Regions from separate parts of the Janthinobacterium tructae genome, predicted to be linked through region 3. Evidence: predicted binding sites of a transcription regulator. Region 3 holds the regulator's gene; each other region holds the start of a gene.
The links. The regulator sigma-54, encoded in region 3, starts transcription at its own class of promoters, with help from an activator protein. The targets are predictions, from matches to a motif close to TGGCANGNAANCTGCTTT.

Region 1 (5,431 bases), 240 kb from region 3:
CTGTATGAATCGAACATCATCAACGAGTACATCGATGAGCGCTTCCCGCATCCGCAACTGATGCCGGCCGATCCGCTGATGCGTGCCCGCGCGCGCCTGATGCTGTTCAATTTCGAAAAAGAACTGTTCGTGCACGTGCACGTGCTGGAAAGCGAACGCGCCAAGAGCAACGACAAGGCCCACGACAAGGCACGCGCGGAAATCCGCGACCGCCTGACGACCCTGGCGCCGCTGTTCCTGAAAAACAAGTACATGCTGGGCGACGAATTCTCGATGCTCGACGTGGCTGTCGCGCCGCTGCTGTGGCGCCTGGACCACTACGGCATCGAACTGTCCAAGACGGCCGCACCGCTGATGAAATACGCCGAACGCATCTTCTCGCGTCCTGCGTACATCGAAGCACTCACTCCTTCGGAAAAAGTGATGCGCCGCTAAAAGATAGGCCCGGCAAGCCACGCTTGCCGGGACATCTTGGGCCATGTGTTAAAGTTGTTTTTTGCGCTGCCCCAGTCTTTTGAACTACCGGTGCGCCCGCCTCTTGCTTGACGGGGGCGCTCCCGCCTCACAGTGCCTACCATGTCTGAAATCTCAACCAAACCCTATATGCTGCGCGCCATCTATGAGTGGTGCACCGACAGCGGCTACACGCCCTATCTCGCGGTCAAAGTCGATTCGCGCACCACGGTACCGATGGAATACGTGAAAAAGGGCGAAATCGTGCTCAACATCAGCTTCGGCGCCACCAGCGGCCTGAAGATGGACAACGACGCCGTCCGCTTCAACGCCCGCTTTGGCGGCGTCTCGCGCGAAATCTACGTACCGGTCGACAACGTGATGGCCATCTACGCCAACGAAAACGGCCAGGGCATGGCCTTCGAGCCCGTGCTGGGCAACGATGACCCCGATGCGCAGCCGACCGACAGCCCCGCATCGGCCGACCTGCCACCGCCCGCGCTGGCTCCGGTCTCCAGCGCCCCGACCCTGTCGTCCGTGCCGACCAGTTCCCCCGAACAACGCGACAACGCCACGCCAGGCGACGACGAGCCACCAAAAAAAGGCGGCCGCCCGACCCTGACACGCATTAAATAGCGTATAATTCGCAACGCACAGTTTTTGCCGACTTAGCTCATTTGGTAGAGCAGTTGATTTGTAATCATCAGGTGGCCAGTTCGAAACCGGCAGTCGGCACCAGAATTCAGTAGGAAATCAAAGGGTTACCCGCTTCGGCTGGTAACCCTTTTTTCTTTTCGTCCTTCTGCAAACCACTGCCGTGACGCATTGCTGCACCGCGCAATGACTATCAGCACGTTTAGGCGCAAGATGAGCACGTGCTTGCGCAAAGCAGGCTCCCGATGTCTGGCTTGCCTACCTGGGGAAACATCATGTCCGCACACACTTACAAGCTGATCGAACTGGTTGGCACGTCGACCGAGAGCAGCGATCAGGCGATACGCGATGCCATAGCCAAGGCGGCGCTGACGGTCAAGCATATGGACTGGTATGAAGTGACCGAGTCGCGCGGCCATATCGTCGATGGCAAGGTGGCGCACTTCCAGGTCACGCTGAAGGTCGGCTTCCGGCTCGAGTAAAGGGAACGAGTAAGGCAAGGCGGCGCGTTCACCGCCGCCCGACCACTGCCCGGTTCTCCAGCCACTCCCGGCCGCCGGCCTCCAGCGCGGCTTCGATCACCTTTTCCGGCAAGCTGTACACGGTCGCCCAGCTGGCGCGGCCATCCTGCGTATTCGCGGGGAAACTGTGCGTCTCGATGGGCCAGTGGTATTTGCGTTTCAGCGCTTTGACGATGGCGGCCAGGGAGACGCGGCCTTGCAGCGGTTCGGCGCCGGACTGGTCGCGGTTCGACAGCAGCACGGCCAGGACCTGGCCGCGGCCCGTGCGTGCGCCGGGGAAGGTGGGAGTTTTGTTTGCCATGGCCTATTTTACCGGGCAATTATCGGACGAGATACGATGTGCCGCACCTTTGATCTGGCGCAAGCGCCGCACCCGCTTTGCGGCCACGATGGGTATTTCGCCAGGCGTGCCGGCGCCCCTCCGGCAGCCTGGGCCACTCATCACGGGGCACAGGAGCCTATCATGCACAGCCTGAACATCCACGCCATGCAATGGCAACCCGTTGCCGATATTTCCGCCGTCGACCCGCTGCTGCCCGCGGATCTGGCCTGCTTTCGCGAATTGCGCGACGTGCTGCAGCGCTATGGCGCACTCGACCGCTTCGGTATTTCCCTGATCCACCGCCATTTCGACATCGCCGACGACGAGGAGCTGATGGAATACACGGATGTGGAAGAACGCACTTTGACGGTCAAACCTGTCAAGAAAAGCGACATCGACTGGCAGCACACGACCATTACCAACTGGAAATTGACGGAAGGCGAGGAAGTGGCGCGCATCGGTTGCGGTTGCGCAAGTAATTCGGGTGGCCACCTGGGCTATCACCGCGGTACCTGAGGCTGGCCGACTCCGCCCGTCAAGCGGCGTCGGCCTTTCTTACACTTCGCCCTATCCAGCTCAGTCCGCTTTGCGCAAGTAGTTGATTCAATTTACTTTTTTTGTGTGGCATGCAAGCTGCTTATCAGTGTCTACGAGATAAATCCAGGCAAGTCATTCTGGATTCCTTGTCCCCCGGATTTTCCGAGACTGACCACGATAAGAGGCTGCGATGAACGTCGATCACACACGAAGCAAGACCCTGGGCTGGCTGGGTGCACTGGCGGCGGCAAGTCTGCTGGCCAGCGGCCAGGCGCAGGCCGGCGCCTACGGCCTGGCCGTCAATGAGTTGAACAATTTCCGCATCACCACCAGTGCCGGCAGCTTGTCGCTGGCCGGCGCCAACCGCAATGCCAGCGACAGCGCCTTCTTCGAAGGTGGCGTGGCCGTCAATCCGCGCGCCGTCAATACGGGGCCGGCTGCCAACGCCGACGTGCTGCAAGTGTGTTCGGGGGGCGGCTGCAGCGGCTTGCCGCAAAACCACTACGCACCCAGTCCCAGTTCCACCCTGGAATTCGCACGTGGCGATGCGCACGCCTTCGGCAATATGCTCAATGGCGGCGCCAGCGTGCAAGCCGTGGCGGAAGCACAGCGCAACACGGTCGGCGCCGCCACGGCCATGGCCGGCGACACGCTCACCGGTTCCGTCAACCTGACCCTGTCGAGCGCCGGCTTCATCACCTTCAGCTTCATGGGACGGCGCGACTTGCGCACCAGCGTGACGACCATGGGCGACAAGTCGAACGTGTCGATCATGGATATCTTCAATATCTCGTGCAACAGCGCCAGCCCCGTCGGCTGCCTGTCGAACGCGAATGCCGATGGCGTGATCTTCCAGTTCGCCCCCGACGGCAACCCGAACAATGGCAGCGATATCAACGGCAACCATGGCACCGGCAGCCTCGACCCGTTCAGCCTGAACTTGACGGCCGGCACGAATGACCCGGCTACCGGACGCGCCTTCACGAATGGCTTTGCGATGTTTTCCCTGACCTCGAGTTTCGCCCTGCCCGCCGGCAGCTATACCTTGAACTTTGCCAAATCCACGCGCACCGACATCGTCGTCATCGATCCCCAGGCCGTGCCGGAACCGGGCAGCCTGTTCCTGCTGGGCCTGGGGCTGGCCGCCCTGGCGTTCACGCGCCGGCGCCAGCCGCAATAGACACCGGCAGAGGCGTTTTACCCCAGCCGCGCCAGTGCCTGGCGCGCCAGTTGCAACTGCTGCAGATAATAGCGGTGCAGCGTCGCGGGGTCGCTCAGGTCGCGCCCGAGTACCAGGCGCAGCTCGCTGGCCGGGCAGTCGGCGGCCTGTGTCTGCACCTGCGTCCCCAGCTGGCGGGCCAGCTGGCGCGCCGCCTGCTCTTGCGCGGGCCGGTATTCGACGCGCGTGCGCGCCACCTGGAAGCTGGTTTCATTGGCCAGGCGCACCACCTGCACAGGAGCGCCGGCCAGGCTGCGCGCCAGCGCGGCGGCCATGCCCGGCACGCCGTTGCCATTCACAATTTCCAGGCGCGGGCGCGGCGCTGCCGCCGCCGGCATGGGCCGCTCGGGCACTGCGGCGGGTACGCTGCGCACCGCTGCCGGTACGCGCTGCAAGCGGGCCATGCCATCGCTCTGCGTGATCTCCACGCGCGCCATGGCGGGCGCCTCCGGCACCGGCGCAGGCACGGGCACAAGCTGCGGCGCCGCCTCGCCGCGCAAGACCGCCCTGTCGCGCCGCAAGTCGTGTTCCCGCAAGCTGGCCGCCTGGCGCCGCATGAGCGCGGCGCGCTCGTGCTGTCCCAGCCGTTCGAGTACTTGCGCCAGGTGCTGCCAGGCCAGCGCATTGAGCGGATCGAGCAGACACGCCTGTTCCAGCACAGGCAACGCTTGCGCATCGCGTCCGTCCAGAGAATAGGCATGGCCGAGATTGCTGAACAGATAGGCCTGCTGCGGCCGCGCCGTGCCCGTTTCCTGCGTCAGCGCCTGCCACTGGGCGATGGCGGCGACGTGCTCGCCCCGCTGCGCATGCAGCACGGCCAGGCCGTTGCGCGCATTCACGTGGCGCGGCGCATGGCGCAGCGCCTGTTCATAGGCCGCCTGCGCGGCGGGCAGGTCGCCCCGCTCGAAATGCTGGCGCCCCGCCACATAGGCGGCATCGGCGTCAGGCCACGCCGCCACCGGCGCATGCGCCAGTTGCGTGGTACAGGCGGCCAGGCCAAGGCAGGCACAGGCGGCGGCCAGGCGGGAGAGCGTCAAGCGCATGGTGACTCCTTTCAGCGGCTGGCCATGGCCGGCACGAGCACGCGATAGACTTCGATCACGGCCGGCCCCATGAGCACCAGCATCAGGGTGGGAAAGACGCAAAATATCAGCGGGAACAGCAGTTTCAGGGCGATCTTCGCCGCCGCCTCCTCGGCCAGCAGACTGCGCTTGCCGCGCAGGTTTTCCGAATGCACGCGCAGCGAATCGCCCATGCTGGTGCCGAAGCGTTCCGATTGGATCAGCATGGCGACGAGGGTGTCGACATCTTCCACGCCGCTGCGCAGGGCCAGGTTGCGCAGCGCCTTTTCCTTGGAAAAGCCGGCGCGCATTTCCATCAGTACCAGTTGCAATTCCTGCGCCAGCACCATGCTTTTGATGTGGATCTCGCCCGATACCTTGACCAGCGCACGCTCCAGGCTCAGGCCCGCTTCCACGCACACGGTCAGCAAGTCGAGCGCATCGGGGATATTTTCAAAGATGTCGCGCTGGCGCCGCTTGGCCGTGCTGGCCAGCACCAGGTTCGGCAGGTAATAGCCGACGGTGGCGCTGACGCATAGCAGCAACAGCAGCACGCTGCGCAACTGCGCCGCCATGGCGCTGGCCGCGTACAGCCCCAGCACGGTGGGAAACAGCAGGGCCAATACGCTTTTCGCCGCAAAGTACAGGGCCGGCGCGCTCGCTT
Region 2 (5,431 bases), 610 kb from region 3:
TCAGGCCGCTGGGAAACTCGGCCAGGATCAGGCTGCGCACGCGCTCGCACACTTCGTGGATATTCACGTCGCCCACGATGTGCGGGCGGCGGTGCGGCGCCAGCAGGCGGTCGACCAGGGTTTGCAGGCGATCCGCTTCCTTGATGATGACTTGCGTGTATTCGCGCAGCTCGCTCAGGTGCAGGGCCGGCAGTTCCAGCTCCAGCAGCTGCGCCGCGCCGCGGATGCCGCCCAGCGGGTTCTTGATTTCATGTGCCAGGTTGCGGATCAGCTCCTTGTTGACCTGGCTCTGATCGAGGATGCGCTCCTCGCGGTCGAGTTTTAATTGCTGCACGTTTTCGCGCAGCTCGATCAGCACGCCGTCGCGTGGCGCGTCGAGCGCGCTGACGATGCTGTGCACGCGCAGCGGCTCGCGCCCCAGGCGTTCCAGGCTCAGGTCCTGGCGCAAATCGGAAAACTTGTGTTCCAGCGCCTGCGCGCAAATCCCGGCCAGCTCCTCGGGGTTGAGGAACAGCGCCGTCAGCTTTTGCCGCGACAGGGCCTTCAATGAGCTTTCCAGCAGGTTTTCCGCCGCCGCGTTGGCATAGCTGATGCGGCCGTCGCCGTCGAGCAGGATCACGGCCGAAGCGAGCAAATCAAGACCGGCCAGGTGGGCGGGACGGCTGGAATGGTTGTCTATTGTCATGTACTTTACCGAATATTCGCAATCTCGCGTTTCAGGGCCTCGACGTTCTGCTGGGTCCGGTTGATATTCTCTTTCAACTGCGCCGCTCTTTCCTGATACTTGGCATAGTTGCGTTCATTGCCCTGGCGTTCAGGCTGGCCCTCGTTGAACTCCAGGCGCTGGGCCGCCAGTTTCTGCTCTTCGCTGCGCAATTCGTCCTGCAGGATCTGGCGCCGGTCCAGGTCGCGCGCCCGTTGCTCGGCGCCATCGACCTTGGGAAACGCGCCAGCGGCAGGCACCGCCGTGGCCACCGCCTGCGTGGCGGGCCGCGCAGGCGCACCGGCCAGCGGCGCCGTCTTGCGTGGCGGCTCCGTCATGGCGCCCGGTAAATCGAGCAGCTGGCAATGCGCGCCAGCCCGCTTGTCCGTGTACGTCTTGTGTCCTTGCGCATCGGCGCACACATACAGCTGCCCGTGCGCCTGTGCCGCCGCGCCCAGCAATCCTGCCATCAGCGCCATTCTGTAATGCTTGGTCAATCTTCACTCCTGTCGGCTCGTGCCGCATCGTTCCTGGGCCGACTATACAACACCGCCCAGTGACGCCATAACAAAAAACGCGGGCAAGACCATCGCCTCACCCGCGTTTTTTATTCACTACCGGCAAGTTGCCGGCATGGCGCCATTACAGCGAGTAGTACATGTCGAACTCGGCAGGATGCGTGGTCATGCGCATGCGCTGCACGTCCTGCATTTTCAGTTCCAGGTAAGCGTCGATCATGGAATCGCTGAACACGCCGCCACGGGTCAGGAACTCGCGGTCCTTGTCCAGGGCTTCCAGTGCTTCTTCCAGCGAAGCGCACACGGTCGGGATCAGCGCGTCTTCTTCTGGCGGCAGATGGTACAGATCTTTCGAGGCGGCTTCGCCCGGATGGATCTTGTTGGCAACGCCGTCCAGGCCAGCCATCAGCAGTGCGGCGAAGCACAGGTACGGGTTCGCCAGTGGATCCGGGAAGCGCGCTTCCACGCGGCGGCCTTTTGGATTGGCCACGTGCGGAATACGGATCGAGGCGGAACGGTTTTTCGCCGAGTACGCCAGTTTCACTGGAGCTTCGTAGCCTGGTACCAGACGCTTGTACGAGTTGGTGCCCGGATTGGTGATCGCGTTCAGTGCCTTGGCGTGCTTGATGATGCCGCCGATGTAGTACAGGGCGAAATCGGACAGGCCGGCATAGCCGTCGCCAGCGAACAGGTTTTTGCCATCTTTCCATACGGATTGATGCACGTGCATGCCCGAACCGTTGTCGCCAACGATAGGTTTCGGCATGAAGGTGGCGGTCTTGCCATAGCTGTGCGCCACGTTCCACACCACGTATTTCAGGTTTTGCGTCCAGTCGGCGCGCTCGACCAGGGTCGAGAAGCGGGTACCGATTTCATTCTGGCCTGCGCCAGCGACTTCGTGATGATGTACCTCAACCGGGATGCCCAAGGACTCCAGGATCAGGCACATTTCCGAACGCATGTCCTGGAAGCTGTCTACTGGTGGCACTGGGAAGTAGCCGCCCTTGACGGTAGGACGGTGGCCGCTGTTGCCGCCTTCGATGTCCTTGCCGGTCGACCACGAACCTTCGTCCGAACCGATCTTGACGAAGCAGCCCGACATGTCGATCTTCCAGCGCACGCTGTCGAAGATGAAGAATTCTGGCTCAGGGCCGAAGTAGGCGGTGTCGCCCATGCCCGACGATTTCAGGTAGGCTTCGGCGCGTTTCGCGATCGAGCGCGGGTCGCGGTCATAGCCCTTGCCGTCCGACGGTTCGATCACGTCGCACTGCATGAACAGGGTCGTTTCTTCCATGAACGGGTCGATATTGGCCGTGTTTGGATCCGGCAGCAAGATCATGTCGGACGCTTCGATGCCTTTCCAGCCAGCGATCGAAGAACCGTCAAAGGCGTGGCCCGACTCGAATTTGTCCATGTCGAAGTGCGACACGGGAACCGTCACGTGCTGCTCTTTGCCACGGGTATCAGCAAAGCGGAAATCAACGAATTTGACTTCGTTTTCTTCTACCATCTTCAAGACTTCTGCGGCTGTCATTGCCATGCGTATCTCCTAAATGAATGTGGGGTGAGCCGACCTTAATGCGTCTGGGCTGATGAAGCGAAGCAAACATTGCGTGCCACCAAAACTCATAAGGATCATAGCAGATTCCATGCCAGCTTCAGAAGCGCCCTGGCGCCAACAACAAAATGACTGCCATCCCTGTGAAAGTTTTCCTGCCCGCGATTTTCCTGCTGAGTTTGAGTCATTCAAGAATGCACTATGCAAGTGCAAAAAATGAATAACGCACCATTATCGTGCATTTTATGCGCATTTCTAAAAAATGCCTTCTTGTGGTGCATCCACCGCGCAGCGTGACTTCCCATTTGCGGGGCGCGGACGGCGCACTATAATCGACCACACCACCCCACTTTCATCGAGGACGCCATGACTACCGCCGCCGACATCCTGACCACCGCCCGCAGCCGGGCCAATGAAGGTACGCCGTATGCCGGCGCCGTCACGCCGCAGGAAGCGTATGACTTGCTGCAAGGCGATGCCGCTGCAAAGCTCATCGATGTGCGCACGAATGCCGAGCGCGACTGGGTCGGCCGGGTCGACATCGCCGATACCCAGCATGGTGCGGTGCAATGGGCCACGTATCCGGGCGGCGTACCAAATCCCGACTTCCTCGCGCAACTGGCTGCCCAGGCCGGCAAAGACGAGGTGCTGCTGTTCCTGTGCCGCTCCGGCGTGCGTTCACGCCATGCGGCCAAGCTGGCGACCGAGCACGGCTACGTGAACTGCTTCGACATCCTCGAAGGTTTTGAGGGCGACAAGGATGCCGACGGCCACCGCAAGCAGATCGGCGGCTGGTGCAAGGCGGGGCTGCCGTGGCTGGGCGCCTGAAACCAGGAGTAACGGAACACCTGCCGATGACGGCCATGCGTCGGCCAGAGGCAAGTCCCGCCCTGGCTTGATGCTTCAGGCTGGCTCACCCGCCTCTGGATGTTCGCCCATCAAGGTCAAGATGCGCTTGCGCACGAAATTGATGTGGCTGCGCAAGCCGTACAAGCCATCGGCAAACGACAGGGGAATCGAGATCTGGTTGACCATTTCCTCGATCTGGTCGAGCCGTTTCAATTGCGCCGCATACACTTGCGCGCGCTGCTCTGGCGGCACGTCTTCCAGCGCCTGCTCCACCGTGCGCAGTTGGCCATACCAGCGGTACACGCGCGAGCGGATGCGCCACACGTACAAGGGTGGCACCACGCGCGACAGCGGCAAGATCAATGCACCGAGCGCCACTACCAGCACCCACATGCGGTCAAAGAAATTGGCCAGCCAGAAACTCATATAGCGCTGCAGCACGGGCGCGCCATCCTTGTAGAACTTCAGCGCTTCGGGCGCGACGGGAATTTCCGTGTAGCGCGCGGACGGGAACTGCCCCTGTTGCTGGAACCAGCCCGTGCCGCCGTGAATACTGGCCGCCGCCTGCACGAACAGGTCGATCAAGGCCGGATGCAAGTCTTCGCGCGCGACCAGGGTGGCGGTCGGTGCGATCAGGTGGTAATCCTGCGCGGGGATGTTACGCCCCAGGTCGACGATACCGCGTGGCAAGACCACATGCGTGAGGAAAGGCAGGCGCCGCGTGTACGCCTCCGCTTGCGAAAAATCAAACAGCTTGATGCCCGGCGTTTGCAGCAGCATCTGGATCAGTGGCGCTTCCGGCGCCGAGCTGAACACGAGACCATCGATGCGCCCTTCCAGCAGCTCCACCGTGGCCGGCGTGTTCTGCAAGTCGCTCACCGTCAGCTCGTTCGCTTCCACGCCATTGACGGACAGCAACTGCCGGAACAGGCTGGGCACGCCCGTGCCTTCCGGTCCCAGGTTGATCTTCATGCCTTTCAATTGCGTCAGTTCCGTCACCGCCTTGTCTTCGCGCAGGAACAGCCAGACGGGTTCCGTAAACAGGCTGCCCAGCGAAATGAGGCCATGGCGCTCGGCATCGGCATGCTCCGTCGAGCCGCTTTGCACGAAGGCGATATCGGTCTTGCCGCTATTGAGGCGCTGCAGGTTTTCCTGCGAGCCCAGCGACGGCTGCAAGGTCACCTTGATGCCGTGCCTGGCCAGGGTGGCTGCGTATTTCTTGCCGAATTCTTCGTACGCGCTATTGTCCTGCCCCGTCGACAGGCTCACCTGGCGCGGCGGCGCCGGGTCGACCAGCCAGTAGGCGAGCGCGCAAAACGCGCCAACCAGCAGCAGGGTGGGACCGGCGGTGGCGAGAAAATCGCGCACGGAAAAGCGGCTGAACGCGAGGATTTTGGACATGTGGTGGCGCATAGGTTTCATGGGTGGCTACGATGCCAAGAAAACCTCAACTATGCAAGGCACTTTCACCGGCGCGGCATGGCCAAATCCGCTACAGTGGCAAATCGATCCCTGCCCTACGGAGCCCCGCATGCTGAAAATTCTTGGAAAAGCCGCCTCGATCAATGTCCGCAAAGTCCTGTGGACGTGCGAGGAACTCGATCTGCCGTACGAACGCGAAGACTGGGGCAGCGGCTTCCGCGCCACGGACGACGCCGCCTTCCTGGCCCTGAATCCGAACGCCATGGTGCCCGTGCTGGTTGACGGCGACCTGGTGCTGTGGGAATCGAACACGATATGCCGCTACCTGTGCGCCCAGGCGGGCCGCGACGACTTGCTGCCAAGCACGCCCCGCGCCCGCGC
Region 3 (5,431 bases):
GACGGCCGTCGTCGATGCGGATGAGCGCCCCGTGGGCGTGTTTACCGATGGCGACTTGCGCCGCATGTTCGAGCGCGTGCAGGATTTCACGCAAGTGGCGATCCGCGACGTCATGCATGCGCAGCCGCGCAGCATCGCGCCCGAACGCCTGGCCGTCGATGCCGTGGCCGTGATGGAGCAGTTCCGCATCAACCAGATGCTGGTCGTCGATGCCGACGGCAAGCTGGTGGGCGCGCTGCATATCCATGATCTGACGCAAGCGAAGGTGATCTGATGGATAGCGTAGCGGACAACCTGGCGCGCGCGGCCAAGGTCAAACTGATGATCTTTGACGTCGACGGCGTGCTCACCGACGGCAGCCTGCATTTCGGCCCCGATGGCGAGATGATGAAAACGTTTAATGTGTATGATGGCCTGGGCATCAAGCTGCTGCAGGAATCGGGCGTGCAGACGGCCATCATCAGCGCGCGCCGCTCGGCCATCACGGCGCGCCGCGCGCAAGACCTGGGCATTACCCATGTGCACCAGGGCGGTCACGACAAGCTGACGCCGTTTCGCGAACTGCTGGCGCTGACGGGCTTGACGGAAGAGCAATGCGGCTATATCGGCGACGATGTCATCGATGCGCCCATCCTGCGCCGCGTGGGCTTTGCCGTCAGCGTGCCGGGCGGGCGTCCGGAAGCGCTGGACCTGGCGCACCATGTGACGCAGGCCGGCGGCGGCCGTGGCGCGGTGCGCGAGATCTGCGAATTCCTGCTGCGCGCTCAGGATAACTATGCGCGCGTCATGGCGCCATTCCTGGAGTGAGGCGCATCGCCTTGCCGCCAGTCAGATTTGAAAGAGTGAAATCCTATGCGTAAGCCAGGAGGCGCCCATCGCTGGCGCATGATTTTTACCGTGCTGGGGGCCGTCGTCTTTGCGCTGGGCAGCTTTTGGCTGCTGGAAGTGATGAACAAGAATGCCCAGGACATCACGGCCAGCAAGCATCTGGATGAGCCAGACTATTTCATCACCAATTTCAGCCTGGTGCGCATGGACTTGACGGGTAAACCCAGCTATATCGTATCGGGCACCAAGCTCACGCATTATCCGCTCGACGATTCATCCGATATCGACCAGCCTTTCGTGCGCAAGCTTACGCCTGGCATGCCGCCGATGAACATGAATGCGGAACTGGCGCATATCGACCAGGACAATACCCGGTTGCAACTGCACCGCAAGGTCGTGATCGACCGCGTGGCCAGTCCGAAGGCGCAGAACCTGACAGTCAAGACGGAAGCGCTGACGGTATTCCCGGATGAAGAAAGAATGGAAACGGACGTGCCTGTCGATATCCTGACGGGCGCCTCGCGCATCAATGGCATCGGCATGAAGGCCAATAACGCCACTGGCGTGGTGGAAGTGCAGAATGCGCTGCGCATGGTCCTCCCGCCGAAACCGCGCCCGGCTGCGGCGGCAAAATGACAGAATGAAACAAGGAAACCATACTATGAAGAATATCTTGCTGTTGACCGTATTTTCTCTGGCCATGATGGGCGTGGCGCATGCCGAGAAGGCCGATTCCGAGAAGGAAGCCGTCATCACGGCACGTAGCGGCCACGTCGATGACGTCAAGCAGGTACGCACGCTGACGGGCGACGTCGTGCTGGTGAAAGGGACTCTGACCATGAAGGCGGGCCGGGCCCTGATCACGGAAGACCCGCAAGGCTACCAGTTCATCACCTTCTGGGCCGATCCCGGCAAGCTGGCCACCTTCCGCCAGAAGCGCGATGGCGCGGGCGACCTGTGGGTGGAAGGCGAGGCGGAGCGCGTGGAATACGATAACAAGACGGAAGTGGTGAAACTGTTTTCCAAGGCCAAGCTGACGCGCCTGGAAGGCACGAAAGTGACCGACGTGGCCAACGGTGCCTTCATCTCGTATGACAGCCGCAAGGAAGTATTCAAAATGGAAAATTCCGACAGCGGCACCAGCACGCCCGATGGCGGCAGCGTGCGCATGGTGATCCAGCCGAAGCCCAAGGCGCCGGCCACGCCCGCACCAGGAAAGAACTAATGGACAATACACGTTGCGGCAGCACCCTGATCGTTCGCGGGCTGCAAAAAACCTATGGCAAGCGGCAAGTCGTGCATGATGTCTCGCTGCAAGTCGAATGCGGCGAAGTGGTGGGATTGCTGGGCCCGAACGGCGCCGGCAAGACCACCTCGTTCTACATGATCGTCGGCCTGGTGCCGTCGGACGGCGGCACCATCGATATCAGCGGCGTGGACATTTCCCGCCTGCCGATCCACCGCCGCGCGCAGATGGGCCTGTCGTATCTGCCGCAGGAAGCGTCCGTCTTCCGCAAGCTGACGGTGGAAGACAATATCCGCGCCGTGCTGGAAATCCAGACCGTCGAAGGCCGTCCCCTGAAGAAGGCCGAGATCGAGGAGCGCCTGGATAAATTGCTGGCCGACTTGCAAATTGAAAAGTTGCGCGAGAACCAGGCGCTGTCGCTGTCGGGCGGCGAGCGCCGCCGTGTGGAAATCGCCCGCGCGCTGGCGACCGACCCGCGTTTCGTGCTGCTCGACGAACCGTTCGCCGGTGTCGACCCGATCGCCGTGATCGAGATCCAGCGCATCGTGCGCTTCTTGAAGGAGCGCAATATCGGCGTGCTGATCACCGACCATAATGTGCGCGAGACGCTGGGTATCTGCGACCGTGCCTACATCATCAACCAGGGCTCGGTGCTGGCGTCGGGACGCCCCGACGACATCATCGCGAACGAGTCGGTACGCCGGGTCTACCTGGGCGAACACTTCCGCATGTGAGCCAATGAAACAATCATTGCAGCTGCGCACTTCGCAGCACCTGGCACTGACGCCGCAGTTGCAGCAATCGATACGCCTGTTGCAATTGTCTACCCTGGAATTGCACCAGGAACTAGAGCAACTGCTGACGGACAATCCCTTGCTCGAGCGCCTCGACGATCCGCTCGATCATTCGCTGCGCCTGCTGTCCGACGGGGCCCTGAGTTCCACGGCCGCGCCGGCCGAAGCGCCGCCCCAGCCGCCAGGCCAGGATGCGCCTGCGGCGCCGGCCGAAGCAGAAGCCTTTGATGGCGAGGCGGGCGACGGCCCGGCCGCCGCGGACGGCGGCGACAGCGACTGGAGCGAGGCGAGCCGGGGCAAGGCGCCCGACGACGAAGATTCCCGTCCGCAATTGGAAGCCCATCACTGCACCCTGCGCGAGCACCTGATGGAGCAGATGCGCGTGACGGTGCTCGAGTTGCGCGACCGCGCGCTGGTCGAGCTGATCATCGACGCGCTCGACGACAATGGCTACCTGGAAGAGTCACTCGACGACATCCTGGCGCGCCTGCCGGAAGAGCTGGAAATCGACGCCGACGAGATGCGCACGGCCTTGTCCCTGTTGCAAAGTTTCGATCCGCCCGGCGTGGGTGCGCGCAATGCATCCGAATGCCTGGCGCTGCAAATCAAGCGTTTGCCGCACGTCGCCATGGTGACGCGGCGCATGGCCCTCGTCATCGTGGAAAAGCACCTGGCCTGGTTTGCCCAGCGCGATTTCAACAAGCTGAAAAAAGCCCTCGATTGCGACGAGGAAGACTTGCGCGAAGCGCAGACGGTGATTCGCCAGTGCAATCCGCATCCGGGCGCCGTGTTCGCCTCGGACGTGTCCGATTACGTGGTGCCCGACGTCGTCGTCAAGCGCGCGCGCAATGGCTGGCAAGTCACCCTGAACAACGACGTCATGCCGCGCCTGCGCGTCAACGCCATGTACGCCAACTTGCTCAAGCAGGGCAAGGGCGAGGGCGCCATGGGCGCACAGTTGCAGGAAGCCAAGTGGCTGATCAAGAATATGCGCCAGCGCTTTGACACGATCCTGCGCGTGGCGCAAGCGATAGTAGAAAGACAAAAGAACTTTTTCTCGCATGGGGCCGTTGCCATGCGCCCCCTTGTGCTCCGTGAAATAGCTGATACACTGGGTTTACACGAGAGTACTATCTCGCGGGTAACAACTCAAAAGTACATGCTGACCCCGCACGGCATGTTCGAGTTGAAATATTTCTTTGGTAGCCACGTCGCCACCGAAGCGGGGGGCGAAGCATCATCGACGGCGATACGGGCATTGATCGTGCAACTGACAGGAGCAGAAGACCCTAAAAATCCTTTATCCGACAGTAAGATTGCGGACATGCTGGGGGAACAAGGCATGGTGATTGCGCGACGTACTGTTGCCAAATACCGGGAAGCGTTGAAAATTCCGCCAGTGAGCCTGCGTAAGTGTTTGTAAGTTTTTTTCGGTTCCTCTGCGGGCCGGATAGGATGGACCGCACGAACCCGATCATCTTTAGGAGTGTGTATGAATCTCACCATCAGCGGACATCATCTCGAAGTGACACCAGCCATCCGTGAATACGTACAAACGAAGCTGGAGCGCGTGAAACGTCATTTCGATCAAGTTATCGATATCGCCGTGATTCTGACCGTGGATAACCTCAAAGAGAAAGAAAAACGTCAAAAGGCCGAAGTCAACCTGCGTCTGAGTGGCAAAACTGTCTATGTGGAAAGCCTGGCGCATGACCTGTATGCCGCAATCGATATCCTGATCGACAAGCTGGACAGGCAAGTGATGAAATACAAAACCAAAGTGCAAGGGCACGGTAAAGAGGCGATCAAGCATCTGCCAGACAACTCCGAGGAAGACGCCGTCGTCGCCGTTTAAGGCCACCCGCTTCCAGCAGTTGTGATCAACTAAGGGCGCACATCTTGCGCCCTTTTTTGCGCCCGTACCTGTCGAACGCAATGTTCCCCATGCAGGCGCTAGAATGTTTGCACTTTCACTTCTTTCTGCCTGCCATGAGCGACTTCGTCCAGACCTCCATCCGCAACCGTACCGGGCACATCGTGCTCGACCGTCCGAAAGCCTTCAATTCCCTGTCGCTGGAGATGGTGCGCGCCCTGAGTGCCGTCTTGCTGGCCTGGCGCGACGATCCGCAGGTGGACGCCGTCGTGATCCGTTCCAGCAGCGAAAAAGCCCTGTGCGCCGGTGGCGACATCCGTTTCTTTTACGATGCGGGCCTGGCTACGCCGCAAGGCGGCAGTGCGTTGCTGGAAGATTTCTTTACGGAAGAATACGCCTTAAATCATGTGATTCATTTCTACCCGAAACCGTATATCGCCGTGATGGATGGCGTGGTCATGGGCGGCGGCATGGGCGTGGCGCAAGCCGGGCCCGGCAACCGCCTGCGCATCGTCACGGGCCGCACGCGCATGGCCATGCCGGAAGTCAATATCGGCTTGTTCCCGGACGTGGGCGGCAGTTATTTCCTGTCCCGCCTGGCCGGCCGGCTGGGCCTGTACCTGGGCTTGACGGGCTTGACGATCAACGCGGCCGATGCCCTGTACACGGGCCTGGCCGATGTCTACCTGC
Region 4 (5,431 bases), 2.7 Mb from region 3:
CCCTGCACGGGGGTGGCCGAAATCACCTGATCGTGCGGATTGAAATACAGGGTGACCCGGCCATAGGTAGAGCCATGCAAGCCGTAGTCTGCGCGGTCGAACGCGGCCGTGTAGCTGTCCTTGCGTTCAGGCTTGCGATTGGCGCTGCACTCGTCGACAAAGGCGGCATCCTGCTGCATGGCCGAACGGTTGCGTAGGATGTTGAAAAACGCTTTCAAGGTTTGGGTACGGGCTTCATACTTTTGCCGGCCCGTATTGCCATGCTCATCCTTCAGATGGCCGCTGACCCAGTTTTCCGTGAAATTGCTATCGAGCAGACTGTAGGGCGGGTTGCACAGCACGTAACAGTCAGCCACGGCGGAAGCTCCCAGCGTTTCACCGAGAAAGGCGGCCGCCATGGCCACCATATTGCCCTGGCTATGGCAGACGATGGTGACGGGTGCGTCGTGCTGGCACGCCCTGATCGATTGTACGAGACGCGCCAGGCGCCAGGCGGCAAACACGAAGTACGGGCGCGGCGGGCAGGCATACACTTGCCGGTCATTCGTCGGGTTCATGTGCTGGATATGCATCCACAGGAACAGTTCCTCCGACAAGCCCTGGCCCCACAGATCGGGCAGGGCGCTGCAGCCGTTGGCGAACGGCCCGCCGCCCCAGTAATTCTTTTCGTTGAGATAGATGCCGTCGCCGAATGCCTGCAATTCCTCGCCGTTGGCCTTGTAGCCCCAGCGGAAGCGGATCACGGGCGAATTGGCGTCGTCCGCCTGCAGGAAGGTGGTGGCATTGCGCTTGGGGTTGAGGAAACCGTCATCCGTCAATTCAGGTGTGTATGTGGCAGCCTGCATCTTCCCGGCAGCCGGGCCGGGGATTGCCAGGTCCTCGTCACGGCGCTTCAGACGCGCATTCAGGCCGTCGCACAGGCCTTGTTCCGCCTGCTCATACCATTCACCGTCGGAATTGACGCCGTGCACAAAGATGATGATGCCGGGACGGGGCAGGCGCGTGACGGCCTCGAGCAGCGCATGGCTGAACAAGGTCGTGCCTTCCGCTTCGGCGAGCAGGATGCAATTGGTATCGAGCGTAGGGTCGGGTGACATGTGGGCGCTCCATCCAGGACAGGAAAGCAAAAACAGCTGCGCCCAAGCAAGCTCAGGCAATCTGCACTGTATGCGGATTGCCTGAGCTGGAACTTGCGTGGTGTCAAGAAAGGCGGTGCGAGGGGCGGGGTGTGCCCGAGGCAATCAGATCGCGTTCAGCGGTATTTTGAGGTAGCGCACGCCATTGTCTTCCGGCTCGGGCAGCTTGCCCGCGTTGATGTTGACCTGGATGGCGGGCAGGATCAGGGTCGGCATGTCCAGCGTGGCGTCGCGGCCCGTGCGCATGGCCACGAACTGTGCTTCCGTGATGCCGTCGCGCAAGTGGATGTTGCTGGCGCGCTGTTCCGCCACCGTCACTTCCCAGCGCGGCGCGCGGCCGTTGGGCGGGTAGTCGTGGCACATAAACAGCCGCGTTTGCGGCGGCAGTGACAGCAGGCGCTGCACGGAGCGATACAGCAGGGATGCGGAGCCGCCGGGGAAGTCGCAGCGGGCCGAACCCACGTCCGGCATGAACAGGGTGTCGCCGACGAAGACGGCATCGCCGATCTGGTAAGCCAGGTCGGCCGGCGTGTGGCCGGGCACGTGCAGCGCGCGCACTTCCAATTTTCCGATATGAAACACCTGGTCGGGCGCGAACAGCTGGTCGAACTGCGAGCCGTCGGCCCTGGCGTCATCCTGGTGGTAGACGGCGGCGAACGCCTGCTGCACCGTCTGGATGGCCGCGCCGATGGCCACGTCGCCGCCCAGCTGCTGTTGCAGGTAGGGCGCGGCGGACAGGTGATCGGCATGCGCGTGGGTTTCCAGCAGCCAGCGGCACTGCAAGCCGTGTTCGCGCACGAAGGCGATCACCTTGTCGGCCGAGGTGGTCGAGGTGCGGCCCGCCTTCGGGTCGTAGTCGAGCACGGAATCGATGATGGCGCAGTCCTGGCCATCGGCCTCGTACACGACATACGTGACGGTGGCGGTGGCGGGGTCGAAGAAAGCTTGGATTTGTGGGGTCATCGCGGCGGCAAAGTACGGACAGGGAAGGGCATTATATCGCCAGAGTGCGCTAAAAAAATGGTGAGAATTGACATTTGATATGCGAAAAACAGATATGGAGTGCGCGGCAGTCGTGCGCACCCTGGCGCGTGCAGCGTGGTAACCTCATCCTACAAGGAGGAGTTCATGAACGATACCACTGCACGCAGCGAACAATACCGCGGTTTTACGATTTCGGTGACCCCGCAAAAGGACAACGACGATTTATGGGATTTTACCTACCGCCTGCAGCGCGAGGGCGAGAGCGCGGCGCAAGCGATCACGCGCAGCCGCACCCTGGGCGGCTATGCGGCGCCCGAGACGGCTTGCACGGCTGGCCTGGAAGTGGCCAGGACGGAAGTGGATAATCTGCTGCGTCCTTGAGCCAGCGTAAATCGTTTAGCCTGAAAGTCAGCCTGACGCGCCCGCTGGCGCGTGAAACACGTCGCTAGCGGTCGCGCTTCATGCTACGATTTCCACTATTGAGTCAGTCACGAAGGAGGCACCCCATGGAAAACAGTTCTAAAATTCACTATAAAGGCTGGGAAATCGTTCCCCTGGCCGTGCCCACCACCGATGGCAAATGGTCGGCCAGCTGCGACATCGAACGCGCCACTGCGGAAGGCCTGGAAGTATTTGAAGGCTCGACCATGCAGTTCGTGCGCGACGACGAGGATGGCGCCATTGCCGCCGCCTGCGAAGAAGCCGTGCGCCAGATCGACAACATCATCGCCAACCCGCTGGTGCGGCTGGCTTGAATCCTGCATTTCCAGCAAATCTGCAGCCGGCGCCCGCCGGCTGTTTTTTTATGTGCGCGCCCGGCGTCCCGCCCGGTGGCAGTTTGGCCTGTTTCATGTTTCAATGTTTCAAATGGAATGATTGAAACATATTTGAAACATCGTTGATCTCAATCGTGACATCGCTGTTCCCGTGCGTGACACTGCACGCCACGCCGATATATGGCCGTTTCCCCCGTATGGCACTGCGTACCGGCGTACTTTCCGGGTGGACGCGCGGCCCTGGCACGGCATTTGCAATAGTGATGCTCATAGCAAGTCCATGAAACATTCGGGACGACCCGAATCCCATAAGGTGAACACATGACTCAATACTCCGCAGGTGCCGCATTCCGCAAGGCCGTCCAGGAAGAATCCCCGTTGCAAGTCGTCGGCGCCATCAACGCCAACCACGCCTTGCTGGCCAAGCGTGCCGGTTATAAAGCCATTTATTTGTCCGGCGGCGGTGTCGCGGCCGGCTCGCTGGGCTTGCCCGATCTGGGCATTTCCAGCCTGGACGACGTGCTGACCGATATCCGCCGCATCACCGACGTGTGCGACTTGCCGCTGCTGGTCGATGCCGACACGGGCTTCGGTTCGTCCGCCTTCAACGTGGCGCGCACCGTGAAATCGATGATCAAGTTCGGCGCTGCCGGCCTGCATATCGAAGACCAGGTGGGCGCCAAGCGCTGCGGCCACCGTCCGGGCAAGGAAATCGTCAGCAAGGAAGAAATGGTCGACCGCATCAAGGCGGCCGTCGATGCGCGCACGGACCCGAACTTTGTCATCATGGCGCGCACCGATGCGCTGGCCGTCGATGGCCTGGAAGCGGCACTGGAACGCGCCGTCGCCTGCGTCGAAGCGGGCGCCGACATGATCTTCCCGGAAGCCATCACGGACCTGGACATGTATGCCACGTTCGCCAAGGCCGTCAATGTGCCTATCCTGGCCAACATCACGGAATTCGGTTCCACGCCGCTGTTCACGCTGGACGAATTGCGCAGCGCCCATGTGGGTCTGGCCCTGTATCCGCTGTCGGCTTTCCGCGCCATGAACAAGGCGGCCGACAACGTCTACCGCGCCCTGCGCCGCGACGGCACGCAAAAAAATGTCGTCGACACCATGCAGACGCGCATGGAGCTGTACGAATCGATCAATTATCACGACTTCGAGCAAAAGCTCGATGCGCTGTTCGCCGCGCAAAAGAAGTAAGCACCTATACAAGAGCGGGCCTTGGGAGGCCCAGGCCCGCCGCACTGGACTGACAATCATCTTCTGGAGAACACTATGACCGCACCGCAAGTCGCTACTTTCAAGCCTAAAAAATCCGTCGCCCTGTCCGGCGTTACTGCCGGCAACACGGCGCTGTGCTCGGTCGGCAAGACCGGCAACGATTTGCACTATCGCGGCTATGACATCCTGGACGTGGCCGACAGCTGCGAGTTCGAGGAAATCGCCTACCTGCTGGTGCATGGCAAGCTGCCGACCGCCGCCGAATTGAAAGGCTACAAAGCCAAGCTGAAATCCCTGCGCGGCTTGCCGTCGGCTGTCAAGTCGGCCCTGGAAGCGCTGCCGGCCGCCGCCCACCCGATGGACGTGATGCGCACGGGCGTGTCCGTGCTGGGCTGCACCCTGCCGGAAAAAGACGACCATAACGCGCCTGGCGCGCGCGACATCGCCGACCGCCTGATGGCGTCGTTCGGCTCCATGCTGCTGTACTGGTACCACTACAGCCATAACGGCAAGCGCATCGAAGTGGAAACGGACGACGACTCGATCGGCGGCCACTTCCTGCACCTGCTGCACGGCGAAAAACCGTCGGCGTCGTGGGAAAAAGCCATGCACACGTCCTTGATCCTGTACGCGGAACACGAATTCAATGCGTCGACCTTCACCAGCCGCGTCATCGCCGGCACGGGTTCCGACATCCATTCGGCCATCACAGGCGCCATCGGCGCGCTGCGCGGCCCGAAACACGGCGGCGCGAACGAAGTGGCGCTGGACATTCAAAAACGCTACGACAACGCCGATGAAGCGGAAGCCGACATCCGCGAACGCGTGGCCAACAAGGAAGTGGTGATCGGCTTCGGCCACCCCGTCTACACGATTTCCGACCCGCGCAATGTGGTCATCAAGGAAGTGGCGCGCAATCTGTCGTTGGAAGCCGGTTCCACCAAGATGTTCGACATCGCCGAGCGCCTGGAATCGGTCATGTGGGAAATCAAGAACATGTTCCCGAACCTGGACTGGTTCTCGGCCGTGTCGTACCACATGATGGGCGTGCCGACGGCGATGTTTACGCCGCTGTTCGTCATTTCGCGCACCTCGGGCTGGGCCGCCCACATCATCGAACAGCGCATCGACAACAAGATCATCCGCCCGAGCGCCAACTACGTGGGCCCGGAAGACCTGGAATTCGTGCCGATCAAGGACCGCAAATAATGAGCACCAATATGAATACGCTGCACCGCAAATCCTTGCCGGGCACCCAGCTAGACTACTTCGACACGCGCGCCGCCGTCGATGCGATCCAGCCAG

Region 1: a site for sigma-54 is predicted at 2,573-2,590, ahead of FJQ89_RS28225 (EDSAP-1 family PEP-CTERM protein). Genes of this name have one in related genera too.
Region 2: a site for sigma-54 is predicted at 2,859-2,876, ahead of glnA (type I glutamate--ammonia ligase). Genes of this name have one in related genera too.
Region 4: a site for sigma-54 is predicted at 3,138-3,155, ahead of prpB (methylisocitrate lyase). Genes of this name have one in related genera too.

Annotation. Positions count from the first base shown of each region.
Region 1 is NZ_CP041185.1:4,464,306-4,469,736, reverse strand. Features, by position in the region: gene FJQ89_RS19590 (glutathione S-transferase N-terminal domain-containing protein) at 1-435, shown strand, start outside; gene FJQ89_RS19585 (ClpXP protease specificity-enhancing factor) at 577-1,089, shown strand; tRNA gene FJQ89_RS19580 (tRNA-Thr) at 1,116-1,191, shown strand; gene FJQ89_RS19575 (dodecin) at 1,383-1,589, shown strand; gene FJQ89_RS19570 (hypothetical protein) at 1,618-1,929, opposite strand; gene FJQ89_RS19565 (hypothetical protein) at 2,092-2,466, shown strand; gene FJQ89_RS28225 (EDSAP-1 family PEP-CTERM protein) at 2,678-3,667, shown strand; gene FJQ89_RS19555 (LytR C-terminal domain-containing protein) at 3,685-4,749, opposite strand; gene FJQ89_RS19550 (type II secretion system F family protein) at 4,761-5,431, opposite strand, start outside.
Region 2 is NZ_CP041185.1:5,318,194-5,323,624, reverse strand. Features, by position in the region: gene glnL (nitrogen regulation protein NR(II)) at 1-685, opposite strand, end outside; gene FJQ89_RS23445 (DUF4124 domain-containing protein) at 691-1,200, opposite strand; gene glnA (type I glutamate--ammonia ligase) at 1,346-2,761, opposite strand; gene FJQ89_RS23435 (rhodanese-like domain-containing protein) at 3,146-3,607, shown strand; gene FJQ89_RS23430 (TAXI family TRAP transporter solute-binding subunit) at 3,683-5,029, opposite strand; gene FJQ89_RS23425 (glutathione S-transferase family protein) at 5,160-5,431, shown strand, end outside.
Region 3 is NZ_CP041185.1:4,707,007-4,712,437, forward strand. Features, by position in the region: gene FJQ89_RS20640 (KpsF/GutQ family sugar-phosphate isomerase) at 1-274, shown strand, start outside; gene FJQ89_RS20645 (KdsC family phosphatase) at 274-807, shown strand; gene lptC (LPS export ABC transporter periplasmic protein LptC) at 853-1,464, shown strand; gene lptA (lipopolysaccharide transport periplasmic protein LptA) at 1,490-2,053, shown strand; gene lptB (LPS export ABC transporter ATP-binding protein) at 2,053-2,808, shown strand; gene FJQ89_RS20665 (RNA polymerase factor sigma-54) at 2,813-4,291, shown strand; gene hpf (ribosome hibernation-promoting factor, HPF/YfiA family) at 4,361-4,723, shown strand; gene FJQ89_RS20675 (enoyl-CoA hydratase/isomerase family protein) at 4,858-5,431, shown strand, end outside.
Region 4 is NZ_CP041185.1:1,967,315-1,972,745, reverse strand. Features, by position in the region: gene FJQ89_RS08605 (T6SS effector phospholipase Tle3 domain-containing protein) at 1-1,097, opposite strand, end outside; gene FJQ89_RS08600 (MBL fold metallo-hydrolase) at 1,242-2,099, opposite strand; gene FJQ89_RS08595 (hypothetical protein) at 2,265-2,501, shown strand; gene FJQ89_RS08590 (hypothetical protein) at 2,627-2,875, shown strand; gene prpB (methylisocitrate lyase) at 3,218-4,105, shown strand; gene prpC (bifunctional 2-methylcitrate synthase/citrate synthase) at 4,181-5,335, shown strand; gene acnD (Fe/S-dependent 2-methylisocitrate dehydratase AcnD) at 5,347-5,431, shown strand, end outside.